DNA from 4 places in the Erwinia sp. AC075 genome. Region 1 is predicted to be linked to each of the others. Evidence: predicted binding sites of a transcription regulator. Region 1 holds the regulator's gene; each other region holds the start of a gene.
What was found. Region 1 encodes PurR, which represses purine synthesis genes. Its sites were predicted from a motif close to CANGCAAACGTTTGCNTG; they were not measured.
Positions count from the first base shown of each region.

Region 2: a site for PurR is predicted at 1,772-1,789, ahead of guaD (guanine deaminase). Genes of this name have one in related genera too.
Region 3: a site for PurR is predicted at 2,188-2,205, ahead of cvpA (colicin V production protein). Genes of this name have one in related genera too.
Region 4: a site for PurR is predicted at 2,117-2,134, ahead of purH (bifunctional phosphoribosylaminoimidazolecarboxamide formyltransferase/IMP cyclohydrolase). Genes of this name have one in related genera too.

Region 1 is NZ_CEEDEU010000001.1:1,620,139-1,624,010, forward strand. Features, by position in the region: gene AC0IXH_RS07575 (C40 family peptidase) at 1-425, shown strand, start outside; gene cydH (cytochrome bd-I oxidase subunit CydH) at 469-558, opposite strand; gene purR (HTH-type transcriptional repressor PurR) at 843-1,868, shown strand; gene punR (DNA-binding transcriptional activator PunR) at 1,917-2,828, opposite strand; gene punC (purine nucleoside transporter PunC) at 2,942-3,872, shown strand, end outside.
Region 2 is NZ_CEEDEU010000001.1:1,209,887-1,213,758, forward strand. Features, by position in the region: gene hrpA (ATP-dependent RNA helicase HrpA) at 1-745, shown strand, start outside; gene ydfG (bifunctional NADP-dependent 3-hydroxy acid dehydrogenase/3-hydroxypropionate dehydrogenase YdfG) at 827-1,573, opposite strand; gene guaD (guanine deaminase) at 1,980-3,311, shown strand; gene xdhA (xanthine dehydrogenase small subunit) at 3,308-3,872, shown strand, end outside.
Region 3 is NZ_CEEDEU010000001.1:300,398-304,269, forward strand. Features, by position in the region: gene folC (bifunctional tetrahydrofolate synthase/dihydrofolate synthase) at 1-1,251, shown strand, start outside; gene dedD (cell division protein DedD) at 1,241-1,969, shown strand; gene cvpA (colicin V production protein) at 2,261-2,746, shown strand; gene purF (amidophosphoribosyltransferase) at 2,783-3,872, shown strand, end outside.
Region 4 is NZ_CEEDEU010000001.1:3,463,771-3,467,642, forward strand. Features, by position in the region: tRNA gene AC0IXH_RS16295 (tRNA-Glu) at 1-32, opposite strand, end outside; rRNA gene AC0IXH_RS16300 (16S ribosomal RNA) at 106-1,646, opposite strand; gene purH (bifunctional phosphoribosylaminoimidazolecarboxamide formyltransferase/IMP cyclohydrolase) at 2,275-3,864, shown strand.

The DNA.
Region 1 (3,872 bases):
AAGCTCACCGCGCCCGCTATCAAAAAGCCCGTGAAACCGCGATGACCAAACTGATGGGCCAGCTGGGTAAACCTTACCAATGGGGCGGAACGTCGCCTAAAACCGGCTTCGATTGCAGCGGCCTGGTGTGGTATGCCTACAAGGATTTAGTGAAGTTTAAAATCCCGCGCACGGCGAATGAGATGTATCACCTGCATGATGCGGCTTCGATAAAGCGTGATGAGCTGGAGAAAGGCGATTTAGTCTTCTTCCGCATTAACGGGCGCGAGACGGCAGATCATGTTGGCGTGTATCTGGGTGGTGGGAAGTTTATTCAGTCGCCACGTACTGGCAAGGATATTCAGGTCAGCGCTCTGGCAGATGATTACTGGCAGCGCCACTATATTGGTGCCCGCCGGATGATGACGCCAAAAACCATTCGATAGCGGAAATACTCAGAGCCGATCGTCAGACCGGCCCTGTTTGCACTTAATGCATAATCGCGGTGAAGCTAAACGCCATAATCATCAACAGTGCGCAAACCGTGGTCAGTAAAGAGAACTTCAGATCGGTATCCATTTTTAATCCTAAATAGCCCTACAGTTTATGATGCCATCAATTTTCCCATACTTGACGGTAAAAATCTCGTTTTCTCTGCCAAGCCTTGTTAGAATTCTTTTTTTGTTGCGCAACGGCCCGCACCTTAAGGTGTTTAGCGGTCTTTAATCAGCGCTTTTTCCTTCCTGACGACTCCGGACAGCAACTAAAAAACGACTTCAGACGTCAGGTTTTCGATCTCACCAGGCAAACGATTAACAACAGGCTTATCAAACAGTTAAGATAGGCGCAGGAGTAGTTATTTCATGGCAACAATTAAAGATGTGGCAAAGCAAGCCGGGGTGTCCACCACCACCGTCTCCCACGTCATCAACAAGACCCGTTTCGTTGCAGAAGAAACGCGGGAAGCCGTGTGGGCCGCCATTAAGGCGCTCCACTATTCACCCAGCGCGGTTGCCCGTAGTCTGAAGGTGAATCACACCAAAACCATCGGGCTGCTGGCTACTTCGAGCGAGGCGCCCTATTTCGCCGAAATTATTGAAGCCATTGAAAACCGCTGTTTTGCCAAAGGCTACACGCTGATCCTCGGTAACGCCCACAATGATCTTGCCAAGCAGCAGGCCTATCTGTCGATGATGGCGCAGAAACGCGTGGATGGCCTGCTGGTGATGTGTTCCGAATACCCGGACGAGCTGATCACCATGCTAGAAGATAACCGCAATATTCCTATGGTGGTGATGGACTGGGGCAAATCGCGCGGTGACTTTACCGATACGGTAGAAGACAACGCCTTTGAAGGCGGTTATCTGGCTGGCCGTTATCTGATCGACCGTGGGCATCGAGATATTGGTGTCATACCCGGTCAGATGGAGCGTAACACCGGCGGTGGCCGTCTTGCCGGATTTATGAAAGCATTGTCTGAAGCGGGGATTACCTTGCGTGACGAGTGGCTGGTTCAGGGCAATTTCGAACCTGAATCAGGTCACCAGGCGATGCAGCAAATCCTCTCGCAGAAGCAGCGTCCAACGGCGGTGTTCTGCGGTGGCGATGTGATGGCGATGGGCGCAATTTGTGCGGCTGATGAGATGGGCCTGCGCGTTCCGCAGGATATATCGGTGATCGGGTACGATAACGTACGCAACGCCCGTTACTTCACACCGGCCCTGACCACGGTTCACCAGCCAAAAGAACAGCTGGGCGAAACCGCCTTCGATATGCTGTTAGATCGTATCACCAGCAAGCGTGAAGAACCGCAGACGATTGAAGTACATCCTACGTTGATCGAACGCCGTTCGGTTGCCGATGGTCCCTTCCTGGACTATCGCCGCTAGTCCCGCTCAGTGCTGAGGGCGAATTCTCCCTCGGCACACTATGTTGACTCAGGGCTCTTCCTTCAGCCATTCACTGTTCAGCGTGTCACTGTCACCCAGATAATCCAGCAACCAGCTCAGCGCCGGTGAAGCCTGCTGCTCAGACCAGCTCACGCAGCACGGACTGTCCGGAAATCCGCCTTCCAGCGTCAGTTCATGCAAAGCGCCCTTTTGCAGCAGCGGTTGCGCCAGATGGCCCGGCACCATCCCCACGCACAAGCCCGCCAGCAGGCAGTCAAACGCGCTTTCCCAGTCTGGCACCACCAACCGCCGCTGATTATCCAGCGTCCATGTGGTGCGTTTCGGCAAGGCTCTTGAGGTATCTTCCAGCACCAGTGAAGGCCATTCGCCAATGGCCTCTTCACTGGTTTCTGCGTGCTGACGTGCCAGCGGATGATCCGCGGCGACCACACAGCGCCAGTTGAGCGCGCCCATATTGCGGAAGGCGAAGCGGCCACCTACCGGGATAGCCTGTGTCGCGCCGATGGCAACATCCACCCGCCCATCGGCCAACGCATCCCAGACGCCGTTAAATACTTCTGCTGACAGATGCAGTTCCATATCCGGAAAGTGCCGATAAAAGTCGACTACCAGCTGTCGGGTGCGCTGAGATTTAACGATGCGATCGACGGCGATATTAATTTGCCCTCGCCAGCCGTTAGCGACCTGTTGGCACTGCCGTCGGGTGGCTAGCATTTTTTTGATGACACTGCGGCCCTCCTGGATAAATACCCGTCCCGCATCGGTCAGCACCACATCACGGTGGCGACGCTCAAACAACGGCACGGCAAGCCATTCCTCCAGCTGCCGCACGGTATAACTGATGGCTGAGGGTACGCGATGGAGCTCTGCGGCGGCAGCGGTAAAACTGCCGCTGCGGGCAACTGCATCAACCACTTCAAGGGAATGTTCTGACCACATAATCTGCCTGCAATATTTTTGAACGCAACCTGCAAATATTACCGTTTCACAAGCTGTATGGCACGCGATTACACTCTGCGGCGTTTCGTTCATCACAAATAAAGAGCAAAAGAATGCCTTCGAAAGGATTTATTGTTTACCTGGCGCTGTTAAGCGTGGCAGGTTTCCTCGCTACCGATATGTACCTGCCTGCCTTTGGTGCCATGCAACAAGACCTGCAAACCGATGCCGGGATCATCAGCGCCAGCCTCAGCCTGTTCCTGGCGGGTTTTGCCATCGCCCAGCTGTTTTGGGGTCCGTTGTCGGATCGTATTGGCCGTAAGCCTGTGCTGTTGATGGGTCTGAGTCTGTTCGCCGTCAGTTGTGGCGCGATGTGGTGGGTAGATTCTGCTGCTGCCCTGCTGGCGTTGCGCTTTGTGCAAGCGGTGGGGATTTGTGCCGCTGCCGTCAGCTGGCAGGCACTGGTTGTCGACCGCTATTCCGCCAGCCAGGCAAATCGCGTATTCGCCTCCATCATGCCGTTAGTGGCACTCTCGCCTGCGCTCGCGCCGTTACTGGGCGCCTGGTTACTCAACCATTTCAGCTGGCGCGCCATTTTTGTCGCGCTTCTGCTGGTCGCGGTGGTGCTGCTGATTTCCACCTTGTTCCTCGCGCCAACGGTGAAGAAGCCGGTGGTGGATGGCGTGAAGAAAATGGGCTTTTTCAGCCTGTTAAAATCGCCGGTTTACAGCGGTAACGTGCTGATTTATGCCGCCTGTTCAGCCAGCTTCTTTGCCTGGCTGACCGGTTCGCCCTTCATTCTTGGCAATCTTGGCATGTCTCCCGGTGACATTGGGCTGAGCTACGTGCCTCAGACGCTGGCCTTTTTGATTGGCGGCTTCGGCTGCCGCACGTTGCTGAAACACACTGAAGGCCGCTCCCTGCTGCCCTGGTTACTGGCAATCTATTCACTCAGCATTGTGGCTTTTTTTATCGCCGCGCAGATTGAAGATCCGTCTATGGTGGCGTTATTGCTGCCGTTCTGCGGTATGGCGTTAGCAAACG
Region 2 (3,872 bases), 410 kb from region 1:
CCGCCTGTTTGACTCGCAGCATGAGCAGCAGAAGGCCATGTGGCGCGGCCAGCGGCGTTTGCTGCTGCTTAATATTCCGTCGCCGATCAAATATCTGCATGAGAAGCTGCCAAATAAAGCCAAGCTGGGACTCTATTTCAACCCGTATGGCAAGGTGCTGGATCTGATTGATGACTGCATCGCCTGTGGTGTTGATAAGCTGATTGATGAACACGGCGGCCCAACCTGGCAGGAAGCGGGTTACAGCAAACTGCACGATAAGGTTCGCGCCGAGCTGAACGACACGGTGGTCGACATCGCCAAAAAGGTCGAGCAGATCCTCACCGCGGTGTTCAATATCAACAAACGTCTGAAAGGGCGCGTGGATATGAGTATGGCGCTGGCGCTGTCTGACGTTAAGGCACAGTTAGGCGGCCTGGTGTACAAAGGCTTTGTTACCCAGAACGGCTGGAAGCGACTGTCGGATACCTTGCGTTATCTGACGGCAATGGAGCGGCGGCTGGAAAAAATGCCGATCGATCCGCACAGCGATCGCGCCAGAATGCTGAAAATTGAAAAAATTCAGCAGGCCTGGTCCACCTGGTACAACAAGTTGCCCGCCGTTCGCCGCGAAGATGAAGACGTGAAGGACGTGCGTTGGATGATTGAAGAGTTGCGGGTGAGCTATTTTGCCCAGCAGCTTGGCACGCCCTATCCGGTTTCGGAGAAGCGTATCCAGCAGGCGATGGATGAGATCGTGATTTAACCGGGTGTGGTAAATGAAAACAGGCTGCATCTGCAGCCTGTTTTCATCGTTATCGCCCGAGCGCTTGCGCTCCGTCTAACATTACGCCTTGTGCACCTTCAAACCTGCCAGCGTCTGACCGACTGGCATCATCTCCAGCGTATTGATATTGACGTGCTTAGGCAGGTTCGCCACCCAGTACACCGCTTCGGTCACGTCTTCTGCCGTTAACGGTTCCGCGCCGTCATACACGCTGTCCGCTTTGGCATCGTCGCCCTTGAAGCGCACGTTAGAAAACTCGGTGCCGCCAACCAGGCCTGGTTCAATATTGGTGACGCGCAGCGCGGTGCCATGCAAATCGGCGCGCAGATTCAGGCTGAACTGACGCACGAAGGCTTTGGTGGCGCCATACACGTTGCCGCCGGCGTAAGGCCAGCTGCCGGCAATCGAACCGATATTGATGATGTGGCCAACATTGCGCTCAACCATGGCCGGCAACACCGCACGGGTCATATACACCAGGCCTTTGTTATTGGTGTCGATCATCAGATCCCAGTCATCGACGTTGGCTTTATGCGCCGGCTCGATGCCCAACGCCAGACCGGCGTTGTTGACCAACACGTCGATATTGCGCCAGTCGGCGGGCAGGCTGGCCAGCGCTTCTTCAATACCGGTACGGTTGCACACGTCCAGTTGCAGGGTATATACAGCGTCACCCAGCTCCTCTTTCAGCGCCTGTAAACGCTCCTGACGGCGGCCGGTGGCGATCACTTTATGCCCCTGAGCAATAAAGCGGCGGGTGATATCTTCTCCGAATCCTGCGGTAGCGCCAGTAACAAATACAATCATCTCACTGTTCCTCAAGGTATTTTCAATTCCAGCCACCTTACCATTTCAAAGGTAAGCTGATAAGGACGAAAAGGTTATGATTTATTTACTAAACCGATCTGCACGCTGTTGGTGCGTTTAATTCGCACGCTGCCTTTTTTTAGTGCGGCTTTTTTGCCGCGCAGCGCCGACGGTGCGGCTTATTAAAAATAATTCCTCAATGCAACCGTTTGCGGATAAAAGCAACCGGTTGCGCACACGATTACCTGGCAGGCAGACATGAGCTTGTCATAAAACCACATTAACCTTCTGATTATTATTAAGAAATTACGATATGGCGATCTGGCATAACAATTGCAATTTGAAATAAAGGTCATCACCTGCAATAACAAAAGAAAGGGTTGAACTCTTTCCCCAAGGAATCGCTATGTCAGTTACCTGTACTCAGGCTATTCGCGGAAGCTTTTTTGATATTACTGCCGTTGTGGACACGCCGACGCAGCTTCCCGAACAGGCTCGTTATATTGAAGATGGATTGCTGCTGCTGAACGGCGGTGAAATCGTATCGCTGCAGCCGTGGGAAGAAGGGCGCCTTCAGCTTGCCGACGACGTTGCCGTGCTCGACTATCGCGGCAAGCTGATCGTTCCCGGTTTTGTCGATACGCATATTCACTACCCGCAAACCGAAATGATCGGTGCCTATGGCGAGCAGCTGCTGGAATGGCTGCAGCAGTACACCTTCCCGGTAGAGAGCCAGTACCATTGCCCGCAGCACGCCGCCAAAATGTCGGCCTTCTTCCTGCACCAGCTGCTGAGCAATGGCACCACCACGGCGCTGGTGTTTGGCACCGTGCATCCCGAGTCGGTCGATGCGCTGTTTACCGCTGCCGACGGGCTGGGGATGCGGCTGATTGCCGGTAAGGTAATGATGGATCGCAATGCGCCAGATTACCTGACCGAAACGCCGGAGCAGAGCTATCAACAAACGCGTGCGCTGATTGAGCGCTGGCACAACAAGGGGCGCCTCAGCTATGCGCTGACGCCACGCTTTGCGCCGACCTCTTCGCCGGAACTGCTGAGCAAGGTCAGCCAGCTGAAGGCCGAATTTCCGGATACCTGGATGCATACGCACCTCAGCGAAAATCCGCAGGAAATTGAATGGGTGAAGTCGCTGTTCCCGGCGCATAAAAATTATCTCGATGTGTATGACGCCTATCAGCTGACCGGTCGCCGCAGCGTCTTTGCGCATTGCCTGCATCTGGAAGATGAAGAGTGGGATTGCCTGCACAAAACCGACTCCGCCGTGGCATTTTGCCCGACATCCAACCTGTTTTTGGGCAGCGGCCTGTTCGACCTGAACACCTGCTGGCAGAAAGGGGTGAAAATGGGTGTGGGCACCGATGTCGGCGCAGGGACCACCTTTAGCATGCTGCAAACGCTGGGCGAGGCCTACAAAGTGGGCCAGCTCCAGCGCTACAAGCTGGCGGCCTGTGAAGCCTTCTATCATGCCACGCTGGGCGGCGCGCATGCGCTGGATCTGGACAGCCGCATCGGCAACTTCAGCCCCGGAAAAGAAGCCGACTTCGTGGTGCTGGATCCGGCGGTTTCCGCCTTACAACAGATGCGCCATGCCAACAGCAAAGATATCTGGGAAAAACTCTTTGTGCTGATGACGCTGGGCGACGATCGCAATATCGCTGCAACCTGGGTAAACGGGCAGTGCGTCTGGCAGACACACAGTGAGGTAAAAGCCGCATGATCCAATTTTTACTGAATCAGACGCTGGTGACCGAAGAGTCGCTGGATCCCAATCTGACCGTACTGAACTACCTGCGTCAGAATAAACGGCGTAGCGGCACCAAAGAAGGCTGTGCGTCGGGTGACTGTGGCGCCTGTACGGTCACACTTGGCCGGGTGGAAAACGGCGAAATGGTGTATGAAACCGCCAACAGCTGCCTGACCTTTGTCAGCAGCCTGCAGGGCAAACAGCTGATCACCGTCGAGGACTTAAAGCAGGGCAATAAACTGCATTCGGTGCAGCAGGCGATGGTGGATTGCCACGCGTCACAGTGCGGATTCTGCACGCCCGGCTTTGTGATGTCGCTGTTCACGCTGCAAAAAAACAGCGATGGCTGGCAGCATAAGCAGGCTGAACAGGCGCTGGCGGGCAACCTATGCCGCTGCACCGGCTACCGTCCGATTGTCGATGCCGCGCGCCAGGCCTGTGAACAGCCTGAAGTTGACAGTTTCCAGTTGCAGAGTGCGGACACGGCGAAGCGCCTGAGCGCGCTGAAAAACGGGGAGCTGCAAACCCTGACCT
Region 3 (3,872 bases), 1.3 Mb from region 1:
CCTCAAGCCACGTCACCTTTGGTCACGTGGCTTCATTATCTTGAGAATCTCCATACTCAAGCTATCGAACTCGGGCTGACACGCGTCCATCGCGTGGCTACGTCGCTCGACCTGTTAACGCCTGCTCCCGTGGTTTTCACCGTCGCCGGGACCAACGGCAAAGGCACCACCTGTCGAACCCTTGAAACGCTGCTGATGGCCGCAGGCTATCGCGTCGGCGTGTTCAGCTCCCCGCATCTGCTGCGCTATACCGAACGGGTGCGCATTCAGGGCGAAGAGCTGCCCGAAGCCGATCACACCGCGTCGTTTGCGGATATCGACGCCGGACGGGGCGACACTTCACTGACCTACTTTGAATTCGGGACGCTCTCCGCTTTGTGGCTGTTTAAACGCGCTAAGCTGGATGTGGTGATCCTCGAAGTTGGGTTGGGCGGTCGACTGGATGCCACCAATATCGTCGATGCCGACGTCGCGGTGGTGACCAGTATCGCGCTGGATCACACCGACTGGCTGGGTCCGGATCGTGAAAGCATCGGTCGCGAGAAAGCCGGCGTGTTCCGTGGCGGTAAACCGGCGGTAGTTGGTGAACCTGATATGCCGTACACCATCGCCGAAGTGGCCGATAATCTCGGCGCGCAGCTGCTGAAGCGCGGCCGTGACTGGTCTTACACCGCGGAAGAGGGCAGCTGGTCATTTAGCGATGCGCAGGGCACGCTAAGCGCACTGCCTCTGCCGCAGGTGCCGATGCCTAATGCTGCCACCGCGCTGGCTGCGTTGCGCTGTTCCTCGCTGCAGGTGGATGATGCAATCATCTACCAATGGCTGGACAAGGCGATTCTGCCAGGCCGTTTTCAGACGGTCGCCGAGTCACCGAGGGTGATCCTGGACGTGGCGCACAATCCGCATGCGGCCAGCTATCTGGCGGGTCGACTCAGTGAACTGCCAAAAAGCGGCAAGGTTCACGCGGTGGTCGGTATGCTGCATGACAAAGACATTGCCGGTACGCTGGCCTGTCTGCAACCTGAAGTGGATTACTGGTATTGCGCGCCGCTGGACGGCCCGCGCGGTGCCAGCGCTGAACAGCTGAAGGCCCATTTGCCGACAGCGCAGACCTTTACCAGCGTGGCCGATGCTTATCGCCAGGCGCTGCAACAGGCTGAAGCGCAGGATATTGTGCTGGTGTGCGGATCGTTCCACACCGTGGCACAGGTTATGGAAACGAGGGAAACGGAGAACGGCAGTGGCCAGTAAGTTTCAGAACCGTTTAGTCGGGACCGTCATAATAGTTGCACTGGGTGTCATCATTCTGCCAGGCCTGCTCGACGGCAAGAAGAAGCACTATAAAGAAGAGTTTGCCGCGATCCCGCTGGTGCCTAAACCGGGCGACCAGCAGGAGAACGATCTGGTTCCTCCGGTAACGCAGTCTTTACCTTCGCAGCCGCCGGAAGGTGCAGCCACGGCGGTGGAAGGCAAAACGCCGGGCAATACCTCGCAGGCTGAAAGTGGCTCAACCGCGCCAAAATCCGTCAATAAGCCCAGCGTGATTTCCCCGCCGCCGATGGTCGAGTCTAAGCCGGTACAGCAGCCGAAGCCGGTGGAAAAACCGAAGCCGAAGCCGGTTGAAAAACCGGTTGAGAAACCGAAAGCACAGCCGAAGGCCGAACCGAAGCCAGAGCCGAAGCCAGAACCTGCACCTCAGGCCGCCGAGCCGGAGAGCGCACCAACCGGTCAGGCTTACGTCGTTCAGCTCGGCGCACTGAAGAATGCCAGCAAGGTGAACCAGGTTGTCGCCCAGCTGCGTCTTTCCGGTTATCGCGCCTTTACCGTGCCTTCCACGCCGGTTCAGGGCGAAATCACCCGTATTTATGTCGGGCCGGACGCGTCGAAAGCGAAAATGCAGGCATCAATCTCAGAGCTGAAAGGCATATCAGGATTGGGCGGCGTGGTGAAACCATATAGCGCTCGCTAACGTTAGCCTGTCGCTATTACTGTAAGAGTCTGCGCCTTGCCAACGGCCGTTTTCGGCCAGGCGCTTCACTCGGGTAAAACCGCCTTTTGGGCGGCTTACCCGATGCAAATCAAAAGATTGCAGTACCGGGCTGTCCGACAAGGTCGGATAGCCGCCAGCGCGCATGATTGCTGGTTTTTTTAGCAAATTGTTTTAATTAAACTGGCAAAGGAAAACCCTACGCAAACGTTTTCTTTTTCTGTTAGAATTCGCCCCGAACTGGATGCAGGGGCACAGTCGCTGGAAGAGTTCATGGTCTGGATAGATTACGTCATTATTGCGGTTATTAGTTTTTCGGCTCTTGTCAGCCTGATCCGTGGGTTCGTTCGGGAAGCATTATCACTCGTCACCTGGGGTTGCGCATTTTTTGTCGCCAGTCATTACTACTCCTTCCTCGCGGTCTGGTTCACCGGTTTTGAAGACGAACTGGTTCGAAATGGGATCGCCATTGCGGTGTTGTTCGTTGCCACGCTGTTAGTCGGGGCTATCGTCAACTTCGTTATTGGGTCGCTGGTTGAAAAAACCGGCCTGTCGGGTACCGACAGAGTGTTGGGAGTCTGTTTCGGGGCATTACGTGGCGTGCTGATAGTCTCAGCCATTCTGTTTTTCCTCGATACATTCACTGGATTTTCCAAAAGTCCGGACTGGCAACAGTCTCAGCTGGTTCCCCAGTTCAGTTACATCATCAGGTGGTTTTTTGACTACCTGAAAAGCACGTCGAGTTTTTTGCCCCGGTAATAGAACCTGGGTTGCGGCTTATGAGGAAATAACCACATGTGCGGTATTGTCGGGATCGCCGGATTTATGCCGGTCAACCAGTCGATTTATGACGCGTTAACGGTGCTCCAGCACCGTGGGCAGGATGCCGCAGGCATCGTAACCATTGATGCATTGAATTGCTTCCGCCTGCGTAAAGCAAACGGCCTGGTTAGCGATGTATTTGAAGCCCGCCATATGCAGCGTATGCAAGGCAATATGGGCATCGGTCACGTCCGTTACCCAACTGCGGGAAGCTCCAGTGCTTCCGAAGCGCAGCCTTTCTACGTGAACTCGCCTTACGGCATTACGCTTGCGCACAACGGTAACCTGACCAACGCGCACGAACTGCGTAAGCAGCTGTTCGAAAGCGGTCGTCGTCACGTTAACACCACATCAGATTCTGAAATCCTGCTCAATATCTTTGCTCAGGAGCTGGATCGTTTTCAGCACTTCCCGCTGGAAGCAGACAATATTTTTGCCGCTGTGGCAGCGGTTCATCAGCACGTTCGTGGCGCGTATGCCTGCGTGTCGATGATCATCGGCCATGGCATGGTCGCGTTCCGCGATCCTAACGGCATCCGTCCGTTGGTGATTGGCAAGCGTGGCATGAAAGACGGTCGCCATGAGTATATGGTTGCCTCTGAAAGCGTGGCGCTGGATACGCTCGGCTTCGAATTCCTGCGTGATGTTGCGCCGGGCGAAGCGGTTTATGTCACCGAGAAAGGTCAGCTGTTCACGCGTCAGTGTGCAGAGAATCCGAAATGCAATCCGTGCCTGTTTGAGTACGTCTATTTTGCCCGCCCGGACTCGTTCCTGGACAAAATTTCCGTCTACAGCGCCCGCGTTCGCATGGGCACCAAGCTGGGTGAGAAAATCGCCCGTGAGTGGGAAGACCTGGACATTGACGTGGTCATTCCAATCCCGGAAACCTCCTGCGATATCGCGCTGGAGATGGCCCGCATTCTGGACAAGCCATACCGTCAGGGGTTTGTGAAAAACCGCTACGTCGGCCGTACTTTTATCATGCCGGGTCAGCACCAGCGCCGCAGCGCGGTTCGCCGCAAGCTGAACGCGAACCGTGCTGAGTTCCGTGGTAAAAACGTGC
Region 4 (3,872 bases), 1.8 Mb from region 1:
GGCAGTGTCCTGGGCCTCTAGACGATGGGGACTCTGTTACTGTTGCTCATTACGTTTTCTATCAGACAATCTGTTGTGGACACTACGCGGGAAGGTATCTTCAGGTAAGGAGGTGATCCAACCGCAGGTTCCCCTACGGTTACCTTGTTACGACTTCACCCCAGTCATGAATCACAAAGTGGTAAGCGCCCTCCCGAAGGTTAAGCTACCTACTTCTTTTGCAACCCACTCCCATGGTGTGACGGGCGGTGTGTACAAGGCCCGGGAACGTATTCACCGTAGCATTCTGATCTACGATTACTAGCGATTCCGACTTCACGGAGTCGAGTTGCAGACTCCGATCCGGACTACGACGCACTTTGTGAGGTCCGCTTGCTCTCGCGAGTTCGCTTCTCTTTGTATGCGCCATTGTAGCACGTGTGTAGCCCTGGCCGTAAGGGCCATGATGACTTGACGTCATCCCCACCTTCCTCCGGTTTGTCACCGGCAGTCTCCTTTGAGTTCCCGACATTACTCGCTGGCAACAAAGGATAAGGGTTGCGCTCGTTGCGGGACTTAACCCAACATTTCACAACACGAGCTGACGACAGCCATGCAGCACCTGTCTCACGGTTCCCGAAGGCACTAAGGCATCTCTGCCGAATTCCGTGGATGTCAAGGCCAGGTAAGGTTCTTCGCGTTGCATCGAATTAAACCACATGCTCCACCGCTTGTGCGGGCCCCCGTCAATTCATTTGAGTTTTAACCTTGCGGCCGTACTCCCCAGGCGGTCGACTTAACGCGTTAGCTCCGGAAGCCACGCCTCAAGGGCACAACCTCCAAGTCGACATCGTTTACGGCGTGGACTACCAGGGTATCTAATCCTGTTTGCTCCCCACGCTTTCGCACCTGAGCGTCAGTCTTTGTCCAGGGGGCCGCCTTCGCCACCGGTATTCCTCCAGATCTCTACGCATTTCACCGCTACACCTGGAATTCTACCCCCCTCTACAAGACTCTAGCCTGCCAGTTTCAAATGCAGTTCCCAGGTTAAGCCCGGGGATTTCACATCTGACTTGACAGACCGCCTGCGTGCGCTTTACGCCCAGTAATTCCGATTAACGCTTGCACCCTCCGTATTACCGCGGCTGCTGGCACGGAGTTAGCCGGTGCTTCTTCTGCGGGTAACGTCAATCGATAAGGTTATTAACCTTATCGCCTTCCTCCCCGCTGAAAGTACTTTACAACCCGAAGGCCTTCTTCATACACGCGGCATGGCTGCATCAGGCTTGCGCCCATTGTGCAATATTCCCCACTGCTGCCTCCCGTAGGAGTCTGGACCGTGTCTCAGTTCCAGTGTGGCTGGTCATCCTCTCAGACCAGCTAGGGATCGTCGCCTAGGTGAGCCATTACCCCACCTACTAGCTAATCCCATCTGGGCACATCCGATGGTGTGAGGCCCGAAGGTCCCCCACTTTGGTCCGAAGACGTTATGCGGTATTAGCTACCGTTTCCAGTAGTTATCCCCCTCCATCAGGCAGTTTCCCAGACATTACTCACCCGTCCGCCACTCGTCACCCGAGAGCAAGCTCTCTGTGCTACCGTTCGACTTGCATGTGTTAGGCCTGCCGCCAGCGTTCAATCTGAGCCATGATCAAACTCTTCAATTAAAAGTTCGATTTGCTGAAACAAGTTCAGCGGTGCTCAAGTGTAAAACGTCATAATGAATTTCATTATGTGTTCACTCTTAAGGCTTGATATTTTTTTGCGCCTTGCGGCGCTGATATCAATCCTGCGAGTGCCCACACAGATTGTCTGATAAATTGTTAAAGAGCGTTGCGGTAAGTGCCTTGGCGCCTTACTGCGAGGTGGCGTATATTACGCTTTCCTCCTTCAGAGTCAACTTCTTTTTGGGAAGTTTTTCTCCGGCGATTCAGCTTCCTGAATCTCTCAACCCGATGACTCGTAAGTCGTTGTGCCATGTTGATGGAGTCGCATTATAGGGAGTTCTCGCACCCTGACAACCCCTAAATTGCGAAAAACAGACCGTTCGCTGCAATCCACAGCAAAAGGGCTGTTTATACGCAGTTATGCACAATCTTATCCACATTCGTCAGCGCCCGTTAAATTAGACAAGCACCACGCAAACGTTTTCGCTACAATGCCCCCGAAAAAAACTGCCGCTGTTAAGGGCGTTACCTGAGGCTGAATTCACTCTTCTTCTATATAGAGGAAGAAAATGGCTAAGCTTGAGGTAACGATCTTATCGATGCGAACCAAAGCCAAGGGATAAACCTCATGCAACAACCTCGTCCTGTACGCCGCGCGCTTCTGAGCGTGTCTGACAAAGCCGGCATTCTCGAATTTGCTCAGGCGCTGACTCAGCGCGGCGTCGAGCTCCTCTCCACTGGCGGTACTGCTCGCCTGCTGGCAGACGCGGGCCTGCCTGTTACTGAAGTGTCCGACTACACCGGTTTCCCGGAAATGATGGATGGACGCGTCAAAACCCTGCACCCGAAAGTGCATGGCGGCATCTTAGGACGCCGCGGACAGGATGATGCCATCATGCAGGAGCACAGCATCTCTCCTATCGACATGGTAGTCGTTAACCTTTATCCGTTCGCCCAGACCGTTGCCCGTGAAGGTTGCTCGCTGGAAGATGCGGTTGAGAATATCGATATCGGCGGGCCAACCATGGTGCGCTCAGCGGCGAAGAACCACAAAGACGTGGCGATTGTCGTTAAGAGCAGCGACTACCAGGCAATCGTTGCCGAGATGGATGCCAACCAGAACTCTCTGACGCTGGCCACCCGTTTCGACCTGGCAATTAAAGCCTTCGAACACACCGCCGCCTACGACAGCATGATTGCCAACTATTTTGGCAGCATGGTGCCGGCGTACCATGGTGAAACCAGCGAACCGGCTGGCCGCTTCCCCCGCACGCTGAACCTGAACTTCATTAAGAAGCAGGATATGCGCTACGGCGAAAACAGCCATCAGGATGCGGCCTTCTATATAGAAGAGAATGTCACAGAGGCATCCGTGGCCACCGCGCAACAGCTTCAGGGCAAAGCCCTCTCTTATAACAACATCGCAGATACTGATGCCGCGCTGGAATGTGTGAAAGAGTTCACCGAGGCAGCCTGCGTGATCGTCAAGCATGCGAACCCGTGTGGCGTGGCTGTTGGTGGTTCAATCCTCGATGCCTACGAGCGTGCTTACAAAACCGATCCAACCTCCGCGTTTGGCGGCATCATTGCGTTCAACCGCGAGCTGGACGAAGCCACTGCTCAGGCGATCATCAGCCGTCAGTTCGTCGAAGTGATCATCGCGCCATCCGCTAGCGAAGCCGCCCTGAAGATTACCGCCGCCAAACAGAACGTTCGCGTGCTGACCTGCGGTCAGTGGCAGGAGCGTCAGACCGCGCTGGATTTCAAACGCGTCAACGGTGGCCTGCTGGTGCAGGATCGCGATCTCGGCATGGTGAATGAAAGCCAGCTGCGTGTGGTCAGCAAGCGCCAGCCAACCGAACAGGAACTGCGTGACGCGCTGTTCTGCTGGAAAGTGGCCAAGTTCGTTAAGTCCAATGCCATCGTGTATGCCCGTGACAATATGACCATCGGCATAGGTGCAGGCCAGATGAGCCGCGTCTACTCAGCGAAAATTGCCGGTATTAAAGCCAGCGATGAAGGACTGGAAGTCAAGGGTTCGGCCATGGCGTCTGATGCGTTCTTCCCGTTCCGCGATGGTATCGATGCCGCAGCGGCTGCTGGCGTGAGCTGTGTTATCCAGCCTGGTGGCTCGATTCGTGATGACGAAGTGATTGCCGCCGCCGACGAACACGGCCTGGCGATGATCTTCACCGACATGCGCCATTTCCGCCATTAATTACGGAG